Regions from separate parts of the Micromonospora sp. NPDC020750 genome, predicted to be linked through region 1. Evidence: riboswitches for the same ligand, from Rfam matches in the RefSeq annotation. Region 1 holds a riboswitch; each other region holds the start of a gene.
What was found. Region 1 has a riboswitch for cobalamin ahead of ACH4T9_RS03035 (acyl-CoA thioesterase). Riboswitches for the same ligand answer to the same signal wherever they lie in the genome.
Positions count from the first base shown of each region.

Region 2: another riboswitch for cobalamin. It lies ahead of ACH4T9_RS24895 (VWA domain-containing protein); the one in region 1 lies ahead of ACH4T9_RS03035 (acyl-CoA thioesterase).
Region 3: another riboswitch for cobalamin. It lies ahead of bluB (5,6-dimethylbenzimidazole synthase); the one in region 1 lies ahead of ACH4T9_RS03035 (acyl-CoA thioesterase).

Region 1 covers NZ_JBIRTH010000001.1:637,004-642,684, forward strand. Annotated here, with positions in the region: gene ACH4T9_RS03020 (hypothetical protein) at 58-507, opposite strand; gene ACH4T9_RS03025 (superoxide dismutase) at 822-1,100, opposite strand; gene ACH4T9_RS03030 (superoxide dismutase) at 1,113-1,739, opposite strand; cobalamin riboswitch at 2,063-2,278, shown strand; partial or broken gene ACH4T9_RS03035 (acyl-CoA thioesterase) at 2,391-2,922, shown strand; gene ACH4T9_RS03040 (hypothetical protein) at 2,911-3,201, opposite strand; gene def (peptide deformylase) at 3,203-3,751, opposite strand; gene ACH4T9_RS03050 (N-acetylglucosamine kinase) at 4,068-5,054, opposite strand; gene ACH4T9_RS03055 (MurR/RpiR family transcriptional regulator) at 5,152-5,681, shown strand, end outside.
Region 2 covers NZ_JBIRTH010000008.1:370,830-376,510, forward strand. Annotated here, with positions in the region: gene cobM (precorrin-4 C(11)-methyltransferase) at 1-418, opposite strand, end outside; gene cbiE (precorrin-6y C5,15-methyltransferase (decarboxylating) subunit CbiE) at 415-1,623, opposite strand; cobalamin riboswitch at 1,690-1,835, shown strand; gene ACH4T9_RS24895 (VWA domain-containing protein) at 1,881-3,902, shown strand; gene cobO (cob(I)yrinic acid a,c-diamide adenosyltransferase) at 3,902-4,516, shown strand; partial or broken gene ACH4T9_RS24905 (cobyrinate a,c-diamide synthase) at 4,510-5,681, shown strand, end outside.
Region 3 covers NZ_JBIRTH010000007.1:221,368-227,048, reverse strand. Annotated here, with positions in the region: gene ACH4T9_RS22440 (serine hydrolase domain-containing protein) at 1-109, opposite strand, end outside; gene ACH4T9_RS22435 (dihydrolipoyl dehydrogenase family protein) at 194-1,639, shown strand; gene ACH4T9_RS22430 (crotonase/enoyl-CoA hydratase family protein) at 1,702-2,469, opposite strand; cobalamin riboswitch at 2,664-2,863, shown strand; gene bluB (5,6-dimethylbenzimidazole synthase) at 2,898-3,542, shown strand; gene ACH4T9_RS22420 (hypothetical protein) at 3,611-3,955, shown strand; gene ACH4T9_RS22415 (DUF2231 domain-containing protein) at 4,138-4,989, shown strand; gene ACH4T9_RS22410 (LysM peptidoglycan-binding domain-containing protein) at 5,191-5,681, opposite strand, start outside.

The sequences.
Region 1 (5,681 bases):
CATCGGCGCGAGCGCGATCGGGCGTCATCTACATGCCGTGGGTAGTCGGCGAGTCCACTACGGTTTCGGGACTCCGAGAGCGGAAGGATGAGGGTTCGTGCTCTGCCCGGCCACTGCAGGGCATCGCTGGCGTCCGCTCGTCAGGCTGCACAAGCGCGTGGAAAGCCGCCGTTGCAGGGGGCCGGGCGGAACTCGGTCGAGCTCCGCCCGGCACCGGCGGACCTCGGCGGCGGCGACGAGGTGTCGCAGGGACGCTGCGACCTCGAGGTAGCCGCGGGTCTTCGGGCCGTAGTCGGGGTTCACCCACAGCCGTCCGGCGGGTACCGCCGCGACGGCGCGGCGCAGGGCCTCAACGACCTCGTCACGGGACGGCAAGCGCGGCGAGTGGATGTCCCACACGCCGGGGCCGACTCCCCGGCGGTAGCCGAGGGCGGCCAGGTCGTCGAGGACCCGTAGGCCGGGGCCACCAACTGGGTGGCGTCGCACGAACAGCACTTCCCCGATCACCTGTGGTGCCGGTGGACGTGGCCGCAACCCGCAGCATCTGATGCGGTCGCTGTTGCGTCAAGATGCGCACCATGGCGTTCGGACGTGGCCGGCTGAGGCATGCCCGGCTGGTTGAACAGCTGAAACTCGTCATCGTCGAGGTGGGGCGGTTGCGGGTGGTGGAGGTGGGGCGTCCCGGCGCGAGGATCATCGCGCCGGGACGCCCTGCTCTCAGGCGTGGTAACGAGCCACGCCGCCTGGCTCACTCCGCAACCAGCTGGCGCCGTCCAGGACGATGCCACCCTTTCTTACTGCCAAACCTTGCAATAAGGGCTTCAGTCGGGCGGCGGACCAGGTGGGCCGGCGGCTGCGGCGTTCGCGATGTGCAGGCTCAGTTCCTGCACGATCTCGTCCATGGTCTCGCCGGTCTGGGTCCGCAGGATGCTCAGCGCCAGCTCGGCGAGCAGCTGGAAGCCGCGGGTCCGGCAGGCCTCGTCCGGGAACGCCTCGAGCAGTGCCTGCGCGCCGGCGAGGTCACCGCGGTGTTTGGCCGCGATGACCCCGGCGGCGCGCTGCGCGGCCCAGAACGCCGCCTGGGCGTCGGCGTCTGTCACTGGCCGGTGCCGTCAGGGAGCGACGATGAGCGGGTTGCCGGCCGCGCGGGCGGCGTCGAACCGCTTGATCACGTCGGCCCAGTTGACCAGGTCCCAGAGCCGGTCGACGTAGTCCGGCCGGACGTTCTTGTACTGCAGGTAGTAGGCGTGCTCCCAGGCGTCGAAGGCCAGCAGCGGCGTCGAGCCCTGCCCGACGTTGCCGTGGTGGTCGTAGACCTGCTCCACGATCAGCCGCTGCGACAGCGGCTCCCAGGCCAGGATGCCCCAGCCGGAGCCCTGCACGCCCTTGGTCGCGGTCGACAGCTGCCCGGCGAACGCGTCGAAGGAGCCGAAGTGCTCGTCGATGGCGGCGGCCAGCTCGCCGTCGGGGCGTCCGCCGCCGTCCGGGGACAGGTTGTTCCAGAAGATCGAGTGCAGGACGTGGCCGGAGAGGTTGAACGCCAGGGTCTTCTCCAGGCCGACCAGGGTGCTGAAGTCGCCTTTGTCGCGGGCCTCGGCGAGCTGGTCGAGGGTGTCGTTGCTGCCCTTGACGTACGCGGCGTGGTGCTTGGAGTGGTGCAGCTCCAGGATCTGGCCGGACATCGCCGGCTCGAGCGCACCGTAGTCGTAGGGCATGTCGGGAAGCGTGTAGATCGCCATTGCTGCCTTCCTTCTTCTGCCTGGCTTTGGCTATTGCCACTATCTTGCAACATCATGATCCGGGCTGTCCGGTAAGGCAGACCTACCTCCACGAAGGAGAGGCGTCGGCGTCGACACCGGCAGGGAGGGACATTGAGGCCGTGCTGGTCAGCATCGGTGGGCAAGCAGAGCCGTGCCACGCGACGCCTGCCGATGACGTACGACCCCGAACTCCGCTCCTGCCGGGTGCCCTGCAGGTTGACCGTCCAGGGGCGAGGCCCTGGTTCCGACGTGACCCACCAGGGCGGTTGCGGGCCACCTCGGGTCACGGCAGGTGTCCGACTAGGCTCGGCCTCAGCGCTGGTTCATCCTGCCCAGGTGGTGGGGTGTCGTAAGAGGGAACCCGGTGGGATTCCGGGACCGCCCCGCAGCGGTGAGCGGGAACGACCGCTGTCAACAGCACTGGACCCGGTGGGGTCTGGGAAGCGATGGCCAGTAGGAGACCGGGAGACCGGTTGTGCCCGCGAGTCCGAAGACCTGCCCGCGTCGCGTGCACGATCGTGCACGCTTGCCGTCGGCTTCGCGGGAGGGCCGGACGAGCGACGAACGCGCCACCGGCGTGTGCCGATCGCTGTCCCCTGTGCTCCGGCGGTGCCGCTGTCCCAGGACCGGATGGCGATGTCCACTGCCTTGGTGGGGCGTCTGCCGTCGGCGTCGGAGTCGACGCTGTCGCAGATCATGGACCAGCACCACACGAACCTGATGGGGACGGTGCACGGTGGCCGGATCCTCAATTTGATCGACTCGGTGGCGGGTGTGGTCGCCGCCGGGATTCCGACGGTCCGGCGGTCACCGCGGCGATGGACGAGACGGCTTCCTGCAGGCGGTTCGGGTCGGTGACGTCGTGCACGTGCGGGCCCGGATCACCTGGGCCGGACGTAGCTCGATGGAGGTCGCGGTCACGGTGACCGCCGACCGGTGGGACCGGGCGGTGCCGGCGACGATGGTCGCGACGTCCCACCTGGTGATGGTCGCGATCGACGACGACGGCAGACCGCGGCCGGCGCCGCCGTTGCTGCCGCAGACCGACGAGGAGTACCGGGATTTCCGGCGGGCCGAGATCCGGCGTGAGCACCGCCTCGCTCTGCGCCGCGCGCTCGCCGACTCCGCCACCGACGGTGCGCCAGGACGATCAGCTGGGTGACGGCCGGCCAGCGGATGAGGTGTTGCCGATCAGGGCTCGGGCCAGAGGCGCGGACGAATCGGCACCGAGTTGCAGGGGCGATGGTGGTACGTCGGCCCGTACGAGGAGGTCCCCGACGGCGGCGATCATCGCGCCGTTGTCTGTGCAGAGCCGAGGTGAGGGAACCCGGAGATGGATGCCTGCTTCGGCGCAGCGTTGTCGGGTGAGGGCGCGGATTCTGCTGTTGGCGGCGACGCCGGTTTCGTCGCAGAAGGTCCCGATGCCGAGGACGATCGGCACCTCAGTCCCCGGTCGGGGTGCCGGTGCCGACTCCGGGGTGTTCAGCGCTGTCGGCGAGGATCTGTTTGCGTTGACGGGCGGGGAGCCGGTCGACGTAGGCGAGACCGTCGAGGTGGTCGACCTCGTGCTGGAAGCAACGGGCGAGGGTGCCGGTGCCGTCGAGCCGGATGGGGGCGCCGTGCAGGTCGACGCCGGTGACGCTGGCGGTGGCGGCGCGGGCCAGTTCGGCGTGCTGACCGGGTACGGAGAGGCAGCCTTCGTCGTCGAGGACCAGTTCCCGCTGTTCGGGCAGGTGTAGGACGGGGTTGATCACGTGGGCGATGGTGTGGGCGCCGGTGGCGTCGGGGCAGTCGACGACGAAGATCCGGGCGTCGACGCCGATCTGGTTGGCGGCCAGGCCCACCCCGTGGGCGGCGTACATGCTGGCGAACATGTCGTCGACGAGTGCGGCGAGCGCATCGTCGAAGACGGTCACGGGTGCGCAGCGGCGGTGTAGGACCGGGTTGCCGTAGCGGGTGATCGGCCTCGGGGTGCCGGAACGCTTCTCCACAGTTGCTAATAATATGCAATAGCCAACGCTGTGCAGACTGGGGTGGCTGGTGCGCACAGCGGAGCTCAAACGGCGGTTCCTCGCACACTCCGAGGCGGCAGGCAGGCAGGCTGGCTGGCGCGGGGCGTGTCGGTACCGGAGATCGCGGCGCGTCTACTGGTGGCGCAGAGCGCGGTGCACGGCTGGCGTTGACACTTCCCGGATTGAGCTTGCCGTCCGGGTTGCCGTCAGTCTTCAGTCGGGCCCGGACGGACCCCTGGTTTCGTTCTTACATGGTTCACCCGCCCCGATCGTCCTGACCGTCCAGAGGTACACGTCAGCGCAGCGTCGCGAGTGTCGTCGCGAGCCGGTCGAAGACGACCTCGTCGACGGTCGCTCCGGCCTGCCGGAGGGCGAGCACGGCCGCGCCGACCACCCCGTCGGGGACGATGCGTACCTCCGCAGTGGTGCCGTCCCGGGCGTACCGGGCCGCGATCTGGTCGGCCAGCGTGCGGTGCCGGGTGAGGATGCCGCCGCCGAGCGTGATCACGCCGCTCAGGCCGGGGGTGACCACCGCGTCGAGGGTGCGCAGCAGCGCGTCGGCGGCGTCGCGGACGATCTCGTCGGCGATCTCGTCGCCGACGGCCTCGAAGGCCAGGTGCGCGAACTGGGCGAGCTGCACCGGACGGATCGCGTAGAGGGTGTCGAGCGCGTACGAGACGATGGCCGGGCGACCGTCGGGATCCGGAGCATGGCCCCCGGCCTGGCCGAGTTGGTCCAGGAGTAGTCCGGTGAGCGCGGTGGCCGGACCGCGGCGGTCGAGCTCGGCCAGCGCCGCCCGGACCACCCGATGTCCCATGTAGAAGCCGGAGCCGTCGTCGCCGAGCAGCCAGCCGAGCCCGTCGGCGGTGGCGATCATCCGCCCCCGCTCGACCCTGATGGCCGCCGCGCCTGTGCCGGCGACGAGCGCGTAGCCGGCCTCCCGGTACGTGCCGGAGAAGAAGGTGGCCAGCAGGTCCGATTCGACGACCGGGGTCGCGGTGATGCCGAGCGCCTTCAGCGGCGCGGTGAACGACTCGACGTCCATGTGCGGGCTCGCGCCGGCCATGGCGAACACGACCCCGCCGATCTCCTCACCTGACACGCCGGCGGCCGCCAACGCGGCCGCGGCACTGGCCGCCACCGAAGCGGCCGCGTGTACGGGGCCGGCGGAGGTCGGGTTTCCGCTGCCCGTGCGGGCGTAGCCGAGACACCGGCCCTCGGCGGTGACGACAATGCTACGGGTCGAGGTGCCGCCGGCGTCGACGGCGAGCAGATCAGGCATCGTTACCAACCCGTGACCTGCGGTTCATTGCCCCCACCGAGATCCTGCAATTAGTTTTCACGAACCAAAGCTAACAGTGATAGGACTTTTCATCATCATGTCTTCGGCTGAAGTACCCCCGGCACAAACGACTGCCGAGTTCGGCGTCAGCAGTCGCATCCGGGCGCAGCTGTCACACATGACGCAGTCCATGGCCAAGATCGGTCAGCTCCTCCTGGAGAACCCCGAGCTGCCGCTCCAGTTGTCGATCACCGAACTCGCGGAGCGCGCGGGCACCTCGGCGGCGACGGTGACCCGTTTCTGCCGGCTGATCGGCTACGGCGGCTACCTGCCCCTGCGGGTCAGCTCGGCGGCCGACCTTGGGCGGTCGAGCGCGCAGGACACCTGGGAGCAGGTGATCGGGCACACCTTCCACCCGGGGCAGGACCCCGCCGAGGTGTTGCGGATGCTGCTCAACGCACACGTCGGCGCGTTGCAGGCCACCGCCGATCTGGCCGACCTCGGCCTGTTGCAACGGGTCGTCGCCGCCATCGCCGCCAGCTGGCACGTGGACATCTACGGCATCGGCGGCAGTGGGCTCGTCGCCGCCGGCATACATGAGCGCCTGTACCGGATCGGGATCAACGC
Region 2 (5,681 bases), on a different contig from region 1:
CCTGAGCGCGGGTGAGCACGACCGACTGGGCGAGCTCGGGGACGGTCAGCTCGGCGCCGACGATCGCCGCGGCAGCCGCGTAGGCGGGCACACCGGGCGTGACGTCCCACGGGACCTGCGCCGCGTCGAGCCGGCGCGCCTGCTCATGTACCGCCGAGTACAGCGACGGGTCGCCCGAGCACAGCCGCACGACCTCCAGCCCGTCGGCGTGCGCCTGCACCAGGTGGGCGGTGATCTCGTCCAGGTCGAGGTGCTGGGTGTCGACCAGCCGGGCGTCGTCGCGGCAGTGGCCGAGCACGTCGGCGTCGAGGTAGGTGCCCGCATACAGGCACACGTCCGCAACCTCGAGCAGGCGCACCGCGCGCAGCGTGAGCAGGTCGGCGGCACCGGGTCCGGCCCCGACGAAATGGACGGTCATGACTCTCCCTTGGTGACGGTCCACTGGCTGACGGCACGCGCGGGCGTCCAGCCGGTGAAGCTGCCGAGCGGCTCGGCGCGTTCGACGTGCAGGCGGACGAGCTCGCCGCCACGGCGACGGTACTGCTCGAGCAGCACCGCCTCGGTCTCGGCCGTGACGCCGTGTACGACGAGTCGGCCACCGGTGCCGAGCGCGTCCCAGCACGCTTCGAGCACGCCGGGGACGGTCGCTCCCCCGCCGACGAACACCGCGTCAGGGCGCTCGAGACCGGCCAGGGCGTCGGGTGCTGAGCCCTCGACGAGACGCAGGCCGGGAACGCCGAGCGTGGCGGCGTTGCGACGCACGAGCGCGGCGCGGTCGGCGCGGGACTCGATCGCGATCGTCCGCGCCGTCGGCCACGCACGCATCCACTCCACGCCGATCGAGCCACTGCCGGCGCCGACGTCCCACAGCAGTTGACCGGGAGCGGGCGCGAGCCGGGCCAGGGCGCTGGCACGCAGGTCGCGCTTGGTGATCTGCCCGGCGTGCTCGAACGCGTCGTCGGGGAGCACCCCGCCCGCGGCCCAGCCCGGTCCGGTGCCCCGGATTTCGGCGGCCAGGACGTTCAGCCGGGGCACGTCCACGACGTTCCACGAAGCCGCGGTCGACTCGGCACGCGACTCACCCGCGGCGCCGAGGTCGCCGAGCACGGCCAGCCTGGACTCTCCCCAGCCGAGTCCGGTGAGCAGCGCAGCGACGGCGGCAGGCGTCGTTTCGTCGCTGGAGAGCACGAGCAGCCGCCGCCCGGGGGCGAGCGCGGGGACGACGAGGCGCACGTCCCGGCCGACCAGACTCACCGTTGTGACGGACTCCGCCGGCCACCCGAGACGTGCCCGAGCGAGCGCCACGGAGGAGACCGCGGGCACGATCGTCACCCGTTCCGGGCCCAGGATGTCCAGCAGCGTCGTGCCGACGCCCGACACGAGCGGGTCGCCCGACGCCAGCACGACGACGGGCCTGCGCGCGGCGCCCAGCAGGCCCGGCAGATTCTCCCGCAGCGGCGACGGCCACGCCACGCGCTCCTGGCCGTCGACCGGCGGCACCGCATCGAGGTGCCGGGCCCCGCCGAGCAGCGTCGCAGCCCCGTGCACCAGCGTCCGAGACGGCTCCGGCAGGCCCGCCCAGCCGTCGGCCCCGAGCCCGACAACGGTCACCTGCGCCTCCATGGTTGCACCCTAGCCCGGTCCGCCCGGCCGCCGGACCGCTGTCTGGGCCGTCAGGACGGCGTCTAGGGTGATGCGAAGGTTCGAGGTGCCCCACGGCCGATGGTCACGGGGAGAATCTGGGAAGCCGGTGAGAATCCGGCACAGGGCCCGCTGCGGTGACTCAGGCACAGACCTGGGAAGTCCGAAGACCGGCCTCGATCCGAGCCGCGACGCGTCCGCGTCGTGGACGGTCATGGCAGATCGAGCGGGAGCCCTATATGCCAGCGCAGTACCCCTTTTGTGCCGTCGTCGGCTCCGACGACATGACTCTCGCCCTCACCCTGGTCGCGATCGATCCGCTCATCGGCGGCGTCCTGGTCCGCGGGGAGAAGGGCACCGCCAAGACCACCACCGTGCGCGGCCTCGCCGAAGTGCTGCCGCTGGTGCGGACGTATGCGGGCGACCGGTTCTCGGTCGACCCGGACGATTCCCTGGCGGTCTGCCCCGACGGGCCCATCGACGCGTCCACGCCCGTCGTCGAGCGGCCGGTGCGGCTCGTCGAGCTGCCCGTCGGTGCGAGCGACGACCGGGTGACGGGCTCCCTCAAGCTCGACGCGGCGCTGCGCGACGGCGTAGTGGCGTTCGAGCCGGGCCTGCTCGCCCGGGCCCACCGCGGCCTGCTCTACGTCGACGAGGTCAACCTGCTGCACGACCACCTCGTCGATCTGCTGCTCGACGCAGCGGCGACCGGCCGGGTCAGCGTGGAGCGCGACGGCTTCTCAGTCGAGCACGCCTCCCGGTTCGTGCTGATCGGCACGATGAACCCCGAGGAGGGCGAGCTGCGCCCGCAGCTGCTCGACCGGTTCGGCCTGACCGTCGAGGTCGCCGCACCGCGCGACCCCTCCCTGCGGGTGGAGGTCGTGCGTCGCCGGCTGGCGTTCGACGCCGACCCGGAGGGCTTCACCGCACGCTGGGCCGACGAGCAGGACGCCCTACGCGCGCGGCTGGTGGCAGCCCGGCGGCTCGTGCCGGACGTCGTGCTCGACGACCGGACGCTGACGACCATCGCCGAGGTGTGCGCCGCGTTCGACGTCGACGGCCTGCGCGCGGACCTCGTCACCGCCCGCACCGCCTCGGCGCACGCCGCCTGGCAGGGACGCGCGCACGTGACCCGCGGGGACGTCCGCGTCGCCGCCCGTCTCGCGTTGCCGCACCGCCGGCGCCGCAACCCGTTCGACGAGCCCGGCCTGGACGAGGACCGGCTCGACGACCTGCTGGGCAACGACGACCCGGACCCCGGACCGGACGGGCCCGACGACGGGCCCGACGACGGCCCCGGTGGTCCCGGCGGCGGGCCGCCGGACGACGCCCCACAGGAAGACCGGTCCCGGGACGCCCACGACTCCCACGCCGCAGGATCGCCCGCGCCGGACAACGCGCCGCAGCCTGCCGTTGCCGGATCGGTCGCGTCCGCCGGCGAGCCGGCACGCGCCCGCCTGCTCGTCGTACGGGGCACCGGCGAAGGCCAGGCCGGCCGCCGGTCCCGGGCCCGCACACCTCAGGGCCGGGTCGTCGGGCAGCAGCGCGGATCGTCCGTCGCCAGCCGCCTGCACCTGCCGGGCACCATCACCGAGGCGGCACCGCACCAGCGTTCCCGTGGCGGCTTGGCCGAGGGCCGCGGTCTCGTCTTCGCCCCGGGCGACCTGCGCCGCGCAGAAACCGTCGGGCGGGAGTCGAACCTCGTCCTGCTGTGCGTCGACGCGTCCGGCTCGATGGCCGCGCGACGTCGCATGGAGCAGGTCAAGACCGCCGTGCTCGCGCTGCTGCTGGACGCCTACCGCCGCCGGGACAAGGTCGCGCTGGTGACGTTCCGCCAGCGCACCGCCGACGTCGCCCTGCCGCCGACCGGGTCCGTCGATGTCGCCTCCCGGCGCCTGGCCGACCTGCCGGCCGGCGGGCGTACGCCGCTCGCCGAGGGCCTGGAGCGCTCTGCGGAGGTGCTGCGCCGCGAGGCGCTGCGCGACCCGTCCCGCCGGCCGCTGCTGGTCGTGGTGACCGACGGCCGTGCGACCTTCGGGCCGGACGCGCTCGGTCGTGCCCACCGCGCCGCGGCGCACCTGGCCGCTACCGGCGTGCAGAGCGTCGTGGTCGACTGCGAGACCGGACGGTTCCGGCTCGGCCTTGCCGCGCAGCTGGCCGCGTACCTGCAGGCCGAGCACGTGCCGCTCGGTGAGGTGACCGCCGACGGGCTCACCAGCGTCGTCCACACGGCGACCGCGCCGCGCGAGGGGGTGGCCTGATGCCGCAGGGCAAGCCGCTGGTCGTCCCGGACGACGGCATCAGCACCCGCGCACGGCGCAACCGCCCGCTGCTGATGGTCCACACCGGCAACGGCAAGGGCAAGTCGACCGCCGCCTTCGGCCTGGCGATACGCGCCTGGAACCAGGGTTGGGACATCGGGGTCTTCCAGTTCGTCAAGTCGGCCAAGTGGCGCATCGGGGAGCAGACGGTGCTCGAACGGCTCGGCCGCCTGCACGAGGAGACCGGCGAGGGCGGGCCCGTCGAGTGGCACAAGATGGGCTCGGGGTGGTCCTGGAGCCGCAAGGGCGGCACCGAGGCGGACCATGCCGCTGACGCCGCCGAGGGCTGGGCGGAGGTGAAGCGGCGCATCCAGGCCGAACGGCACCAGCTGTACGTCCTGGACGAGTTCACCTACCCGATGCAGTGGGGCTGGGTCGACGTCGACGACGTCGTGGAAACACTCGCCAACCGTCCTGGCCGCCAGCACGTCGTCGTCACCGGACGCCGCGCCGACCCCCGCCTCGTCGCGGCAGCCGACCTGGTGACCGAGATGCTGCACGTCAAGCACCCGATGGACGTCGGCCAGAAGGGTCAGCGAGGCATCGAGTGGTGAGGCTGCCACGAGTGCTGCTCGCGGCACCGGCCTCCGGCCACGGCAAGACCACGGTCGCGACCGGGCTCATGGCCGCGTTGGCCGCCCGCGGGCATGCCGTCTCGGGGCACAAGGTCGGGCCCGACTACATCGACCCCGGCTACCACGCGCTGGCCACCGGGCGTCCGGGCCGCAACCTCGACCCGCACCTGACCGACCCCTCGCTTGTGGTCCCGCTGCTGCTTCACGGCGCCCAGGACGCGGACGTCGCGGTCGTCGAGGGGGTCATGGGTCTGTTCGACGGCCGCATCGGCGGCGACGGGTTCGCCTCCACCGCCCACGTCGCGACGCTCACCCGGACGCCGGTCGTCCTGGTAGTGGACGTCTCACACGCCTCGCGCAGCGTGGGGGCAGTCGTGCACGGGATGGCGACGTTCCAGCCCGGCATCACGATCGCGGGTGTCGTGCTCAACAAGGCCGGCTCCCCCCGCCACGCTTCCGAGGTGGCACGCGCGGTGGAGTCCGTCGGCGTCTCCGTGCTCGGGATCCTGCAGCGCGACGATGGTGTCAGCGCGCCTTCGCGCCATCTCGGGCTCGTCCCCGCAGCCGAGCGCGACGAAGCCGCCGCCTCGCTGGACAGGCTGGCCGAGCAGGTCGCCCGCCACGTCGACCTCGACGCCGTGCTGGAGGTGGCGCACACCGCGCCCGACCTCGACTCCGAGCCGTGGGACCCGGCCGCGCACGTCCGATCCTCCGGCACCGGGTCCCCGATCATCGCGGTCGCGGCCGGGCGTGCGTTCACCTTCCGGTACGCCGAGACGACCGAGCTGCTGCAGGCGGCGGGCTGCACCGTCGTGCCGTTCGACCCGGCCCGGGACGAGCGGCTTCCCGCCGGGACGCGCGGTCTGTATCTCGGCGGAGGTTTCCCCGAGGTGCACGCGGCCGCGCTGAGCACCAACACGGCCCTGCGCGACGAGCTGCGTCAGGCCGTCCTCGACGGCGTCCCGACGGTGGCCGAGTGCGCCGGACTGCTGTACCTGTGCCGCTCCGTCGACGGGTACCCCATGGTCGGGGCGCTCGACGCCGACGCGGTCATGACGCCCCGGCTCACCCTCGCGTACCGCCGGGCCGAACTCGGCTCGGACCAGCTCCTCGGCGCACGTGGGACCGGTGCCACGGCGCACGA
Region 3 (5,681 bases), on a different contig from region 1:
CGACGACCGGCCGGCCGTCGTACCAGACGGCGAGACCGGCCCCCGTCTCCCGGCCGGCGGAGAACAGGTCGTGGAAGCAGTCCCGGACCGGGCCGAAGCGTGGGCGCATCCGGCCACGGTAGGGGAGACGCGCGGGCACCGACATGGCGACACGGTGCGGTGCGGTGGCGCGGTGCGGAATGCTGGCGGCATGGTGGAAGCGGAACTGGTGGACGTGGTCGTGGTCGGGCTCGGCGTCGGCGGCGAGGAGGTGGCCGGGCGCCTCGCCGAGGCGGGCCTCGACGTCGTCGGCATCGAGCGGAGCCTGGTCGGCGGGGAGTGCCCGTACTGGGGGTGCATCCCGAGCAAGATGATGATCCGGGCGGCGAACGCGGTCGCCGAGGCCCGGCGGGTCAACGAGTTCGCCGGCACGGCCCAGGTCCAGCCGGACTGGGCGCCGGTGGCGAAGCGGATCCGCGCGGAGGCCACCGACACCTGGGACGACCGGGTTGCGGTGGAACGGTTCACCGGCAAGGGCGGCCGGTTCGTGCGCGGCAGCGGCCGGCTCGACGGCCCCGGCCGGGTACGCGTCGGCGACCAGGTCTTCCAGGCCCGGCACGGGATCGTGCTCGGCACCGGCACCCGGCCCTCCGTGCCGCCGATCGCCGGGCTCGCCGACACCCCGTACTGGACGAACCACCAGGCAGTCGAGGTCGAGGAGCTGCCCGGGTCGCTGCTCGTGCTCGGCGGCGGCGCGATCGGGCTGGAGCTGGCCCAGGTCTTCGCCCGGTTCGGGGTGGCGGTGACGGTGATCGAGGCGGCGGACCGGGTGCTCGCCGTCGAGGAGCCCGAGGCGTCCGAGGTGGCCGCCGCCGCGCTGCGCGCGGACGGGGTGCGGATCTCCACCGGGGTGAAGGCCGAGCGGGTCGACCACGACGGGCGGGCGTTCACCCTGAGCGCGGCCGGCGGCGTCGAGTTCACCGCCGAGAAGCTGCTGGTGGTGACCGGCCGGCGGGCGCACCTCGACGAGTTGGGGCTGGACGGCGTCGGGGTGGACCCGTCCCAGCGGTACCTCGCCGTCGACGACCGGATGCGCGCCGCCGAGGGCCTCTGGGCGGTCGGCGACCTGACCGGCGAGGGCGCGTTCACCCACATCGCCATGTACCAGGCGGCCATCGTGGTCGCCGACGTGCTCGACCACGCCCGGCGGGCGCGGTCCGGCCCGGACGCCAGCGGCACCGCCAGCGCGGTCGGCGGCGCGGCGAGCACGGCGGGGGCGGGGATCGCCGGTGGCGTGCCGCACGCCGACTACCGGGCGCTGCCCCGGGTCACCTTCACCGACCCCGAGGTGGGCGCGGTCGGGCTGACCGAGCGGCAGGCCCGCGAGCGCGGCATCAACGTGCAGGTCGGCGTGAGCCAGCTCGGCTCGTCCACCCGGGGCTGGATCCACCGGGCCGACGGACTGATCAAGCTGGTCGCCGACGCCGACCGGGGCGTCCTGGTCGGCGCGACCTCGGTCGGCCCGGCCGGCGGCGAGGTGCTGTCGGGCCTGGTGGTGGCGGTACACGCGGCGGTCCCGTTGACCCAGCTCCGGAACATGATCTACGCGTATCCGACGTTCCACCGCGCCATCGAGGACGCCCTGCGCAAGCTGAGGTAGCGCCGCCGCTGGTTCTCGGATCGTCCGACGCGCACGGCGTCGTGCCGGTGCGGTGCGGACGATCAGGGAGACGCGGGTGCGCCGTGCCGGCCGGAGCCCGCGGCGAAGCGGGCCGCGCCCGCCGCCGCGTCGGCCGCCAGCGACTCCGCGCCGTGGGCCAGCTCGACCGCGAAGGCCTCCGGCTCGGTCAGGTTGGCGCCGGCCAGCACCGCCGCCCGGTCGTTGCGCAGGCAGGTCTGCGGGTGGCGGGCGATCCCGGCGGCCAGCCGCTCGGCCTCCACCCGGGCCTCACCCGGCGCGACCAGCCGGTTCACCAGACCCATCGCGTACGCCTCCTCGGCCGGCACCGGTCGGCCGGTGAGGATCAGGTCCATCGCCCGGCTCTCGCCGATCAGCCTGGGCAGCCGGAAGGTCCCCCCGTCGACCAGCGGCACCCCCCAGCGCCGGCAGAAGACCCCGAGCACCGCGTCGGACTCGGCCACCCGCAGGTCGCACCAGAGGGCCAGTTCCAGCCCGCCGGCCACGGCGTACCCGGAGATCGCCGCGATCACCGGCTTGGACAGTCGCATCCGCGTCGGGCCCATCGGACTGTCGCCGTCGGGCTCGACCCGGTTGCCGCCGGGGGTGCCGATCGCCTTCAGGTCCGCGCCGGCGCAGAACGTCCCGCCCGCCCCCCAGAGCACGGCCACCGCCGCCTCCGAATCGGCATCGAAGGCGCGGAACGCGTCGGCCAGGGCCCGGGCGGTCGACCCGTCGACGGCGTTGCGGGCCGACGGCCGGTCCAGGATCACCGTGGTTATGGCCCCGGCGCTTTCGATCCGTACCCCCATCGGCGTCCCTCCTGGTCGGGCGGCTCGACCCTCGGCCGCGGGCCGCCGGGCCGGCGGTGCGGGCCGAGGTGGCCGGCGGGCCGGCCCTCGGGGTGGTGGTGGACACCCCGACATCGACCGTAGCGGCCCGTCCGCCCCGACGGCGCACGGGCGGAGCCGGGCCGGCCGGCACCGGGCGCGGCGCTACCATCGGCGGCGGCACGATCATGTGAGGTGCCCCGCGCCTGCGGGGAGAATCGGGAAGCCGGTGGGAATCCGGCACGGGCCCGCCGCGGTGACCGGGGAGCCGCCGTCCACGCGCGTCACGCGCAGCCACTGGCCGCACGGCTGGGAAGGCGGACGGTCGGGCGTCGATCCGGGAGTCCGAAGACCGGCCTCGCGTCGGGTGCCCACCACAGCGGTGGGCCGAGCGCAGCGGGAGCCTGCCTGTGGACATCTACGACACCATCCACCGCCGCCGGGACGTCCGGGCCGAGTTCACCGGAGAGCCGGTGCCGGCGGACACCCTGCACCGGATCCTCGACGCGGCGCACGCCGCGCCCAGCGTCGGCTACTCGCAGCCGTGGGACTTCGTCCTGGTCCGGGACGCCGGGATCCGCCGCCGGTTCCACGAGCACGTCCAGGCCGAACGGGACACGTTCGCTGCCACCCTCGACGGCGAGGCGGCCGAGCGGTTCGCCCGGATCAAGATCGACGGAGTGCTGGAGTCGACCCTGTCGATCGTGGTCACCTACGACCCGGCGCGGGGCGGCCCGGCCGTCCTCGGGCGGCACGCCATCGCCGACGCCGGGCTCTACTCGGTCTGCCTGGCCATCCAGAACCTGTGGCTCGCCGCCACCGCCGAAGGGCTCGGCGTCGGTTGGGTCTCCTTCTACCGGGAACCGTTCCTGGCCGGGCTGCTCGGTATCCCGGACGGCATCCGGCCGGTGGCGTGGCTCTGCCTCGGGCCAGTCACCCACCTGGCGACCGTGCCGGACCTGGAACGGCACGGGTGGCGGCGGAAGCGTCCCCTCGCCGAGGCGGTGCACCACGACCGTTGGGCGGCGACCGACCGGCGAACGGCTGATTCATGAACCTCGATTGCTGAGATAGCGTGGCATTCACCCTCAGTCCTCAACCCGCTACGTTCGGGAGGATCTTCATGCGTGCCACCGTCAGGGTCCTGCTCGCCTCCGTCCTCACCACCCTCGGCCTGACCGCCGCCGTAGCCACCCCGGCCCTGGCCAGCGCCCCCGCGCCCTTCTGCGAGTCCGGCGCGTCGCAGTTCTACTGCGACGCCACCAGCACCGGCACGACGACCTGGACGGTCACCTGGTACTCCGGCAGCGTCGGGACCTTCACGAGCGCCGGACCGACGCTCTTCGCCAGCTGCCCCTTCTCCAACATCGGCCTGCAGGTGCGGGTCAGCTACAGCTACTTCGACGGCAGCGTGACCCAGTACAGCGACACCGGTAGGTTCATCTGCCGCAGCGGCCCCTGGCAGTAGTCGCCGGGTCCCGCGCCGCCGGGCGGTCGGTGGCGCGGGACCCCACCGTCGGCACCCGGGGCGGTGACGTGCGGGTCGGCGACGGTGTCGGCCGCGTCCCCGGACGGCCGGCCGACACGCACGGCGACAAGCTCGTCACCGCCGACCGGTTTGCGACCGCTCCTGCCGGGAAGTCGGACGGGATGCGGGCACTCTTGACGAGAATCGAACAGAATCCGGCGCTGGACCGGGTCGGGGACCGGTTGCAGCGCGCCGTCCAGGCCACCATCCGCCCGCAGCGGGTGCGCGACCTGCTGCACGGCGTCTTCCTCGGGCATCCGCTGCACCCGGCGCTGGTGCAGGTGCCGGTGGGCGCCTGGATCAGCGCCGCCGTGCTGGACCTCATGCCCGGTCAGCGTCGGGCGGCCACCACGCTGGTCGGGCTGGGCACGGTCGGCGCCCTCCCGGCGGCGGTCGCGGGGCTGAACGACTGGGCGGCCCTCACCCGGGACCAGCGCCGGGTCGGCCTGGTGCACGCCGCCTCCAACACCGTCGGCCTGGCCCTGTACGCCGGCTCGCTGGCCGCCCGGCTGCGTGGGCGGCACGGGACCGGGCGGGCGCTGGCGTACCTCGGGCTGACCGCGGCGAGCGCGGGGGCCTACCTCGGGGGGCACCTGGCGTACAAGCAGGGGGCCCAGGTCAACCAGAGCGTGTCCGAGCTGAACCGGATCAGTGACGGCTGGCACCCGCTCGCGGACATGGCCATGCTGCCGCAGCGGAAGCTGGTCACCCGCGAGGTGGACGACGTTTCGGTCATCCTCTACCGGCACGGCGACGAGGTCACCGTGATGCTGGAGCACTGCCCGCACCAGGGCGGTCCGCTCGGCGAGGGCGAGGTCACCGAGATCGACGGGCACGCCTGCGTGGTCTGCCCGTGGCACGGCAGCGCCTTCCGGCTCAACGGGGGCGAGGTCATGCACGGGCCGTCCGGGAACGACCAGCAGATCCTGCCGACCCGGGTGGTCGACGGGGTGTTGCAGGCCCGACTGCCCTGAGCTTTCCGCTCCCGCCACCCCGCTCCCGCCACCCCGCTCCCGCCACCCCGCTCCCGCCACCCCGCTCCCGCCACCCCGCTCCCGCCACCCCGCCGGGCCCGCCCTGCGCGCACTTTCACGGAATGTGTGGCATCGGCGCGCGCCATGGCCACACATTCCGTGAAAGTGCGCGCAGGGGAGGCGGGGTGGGGGCGGCCGGCGTCAGTTCCGGCGGTGCCGGCCGGAGACCAGGGCCCGCGCGCCGGCGGCGGCCCGGGCGATGCCCGGCCGGCGGCGCAGCCCGAGGACCGCGCCGATCTGTGCCCCGACGATGCTGGCCACGGCGAGCACCGCCGAGACCGCGAGCGGACGGTTCACCTGGTCCTCCTCGCTCGCCCGGGACGCCCCAGCGGCCATCGCCGGCTGCGGCCCGGAGGGCGGCTGGGCCACCTGCTGGCTGCCGCGGGTCGACTCGGCCGACGGTTGGGTGGCCGACGGCGCGGGCGCCGGGCGGGTGGCCGGCGGCGTCGCCGCCGGGGTCGCCGGAGCTTCGGCAGCCGGCGGGGTGGCCGGGGTCGCCGGCGGGGGAGTGACCGCGCCGCCGGGGGCGGGGGCCGTGGGCCGGACCACCAGCCGGCCGGTGGCGTGCGTACGGGCCCCGGCGTCGCCCGCGCCGTCGGGCAGCCTGATGAGCTGCCCCGGGCGGATCCGGT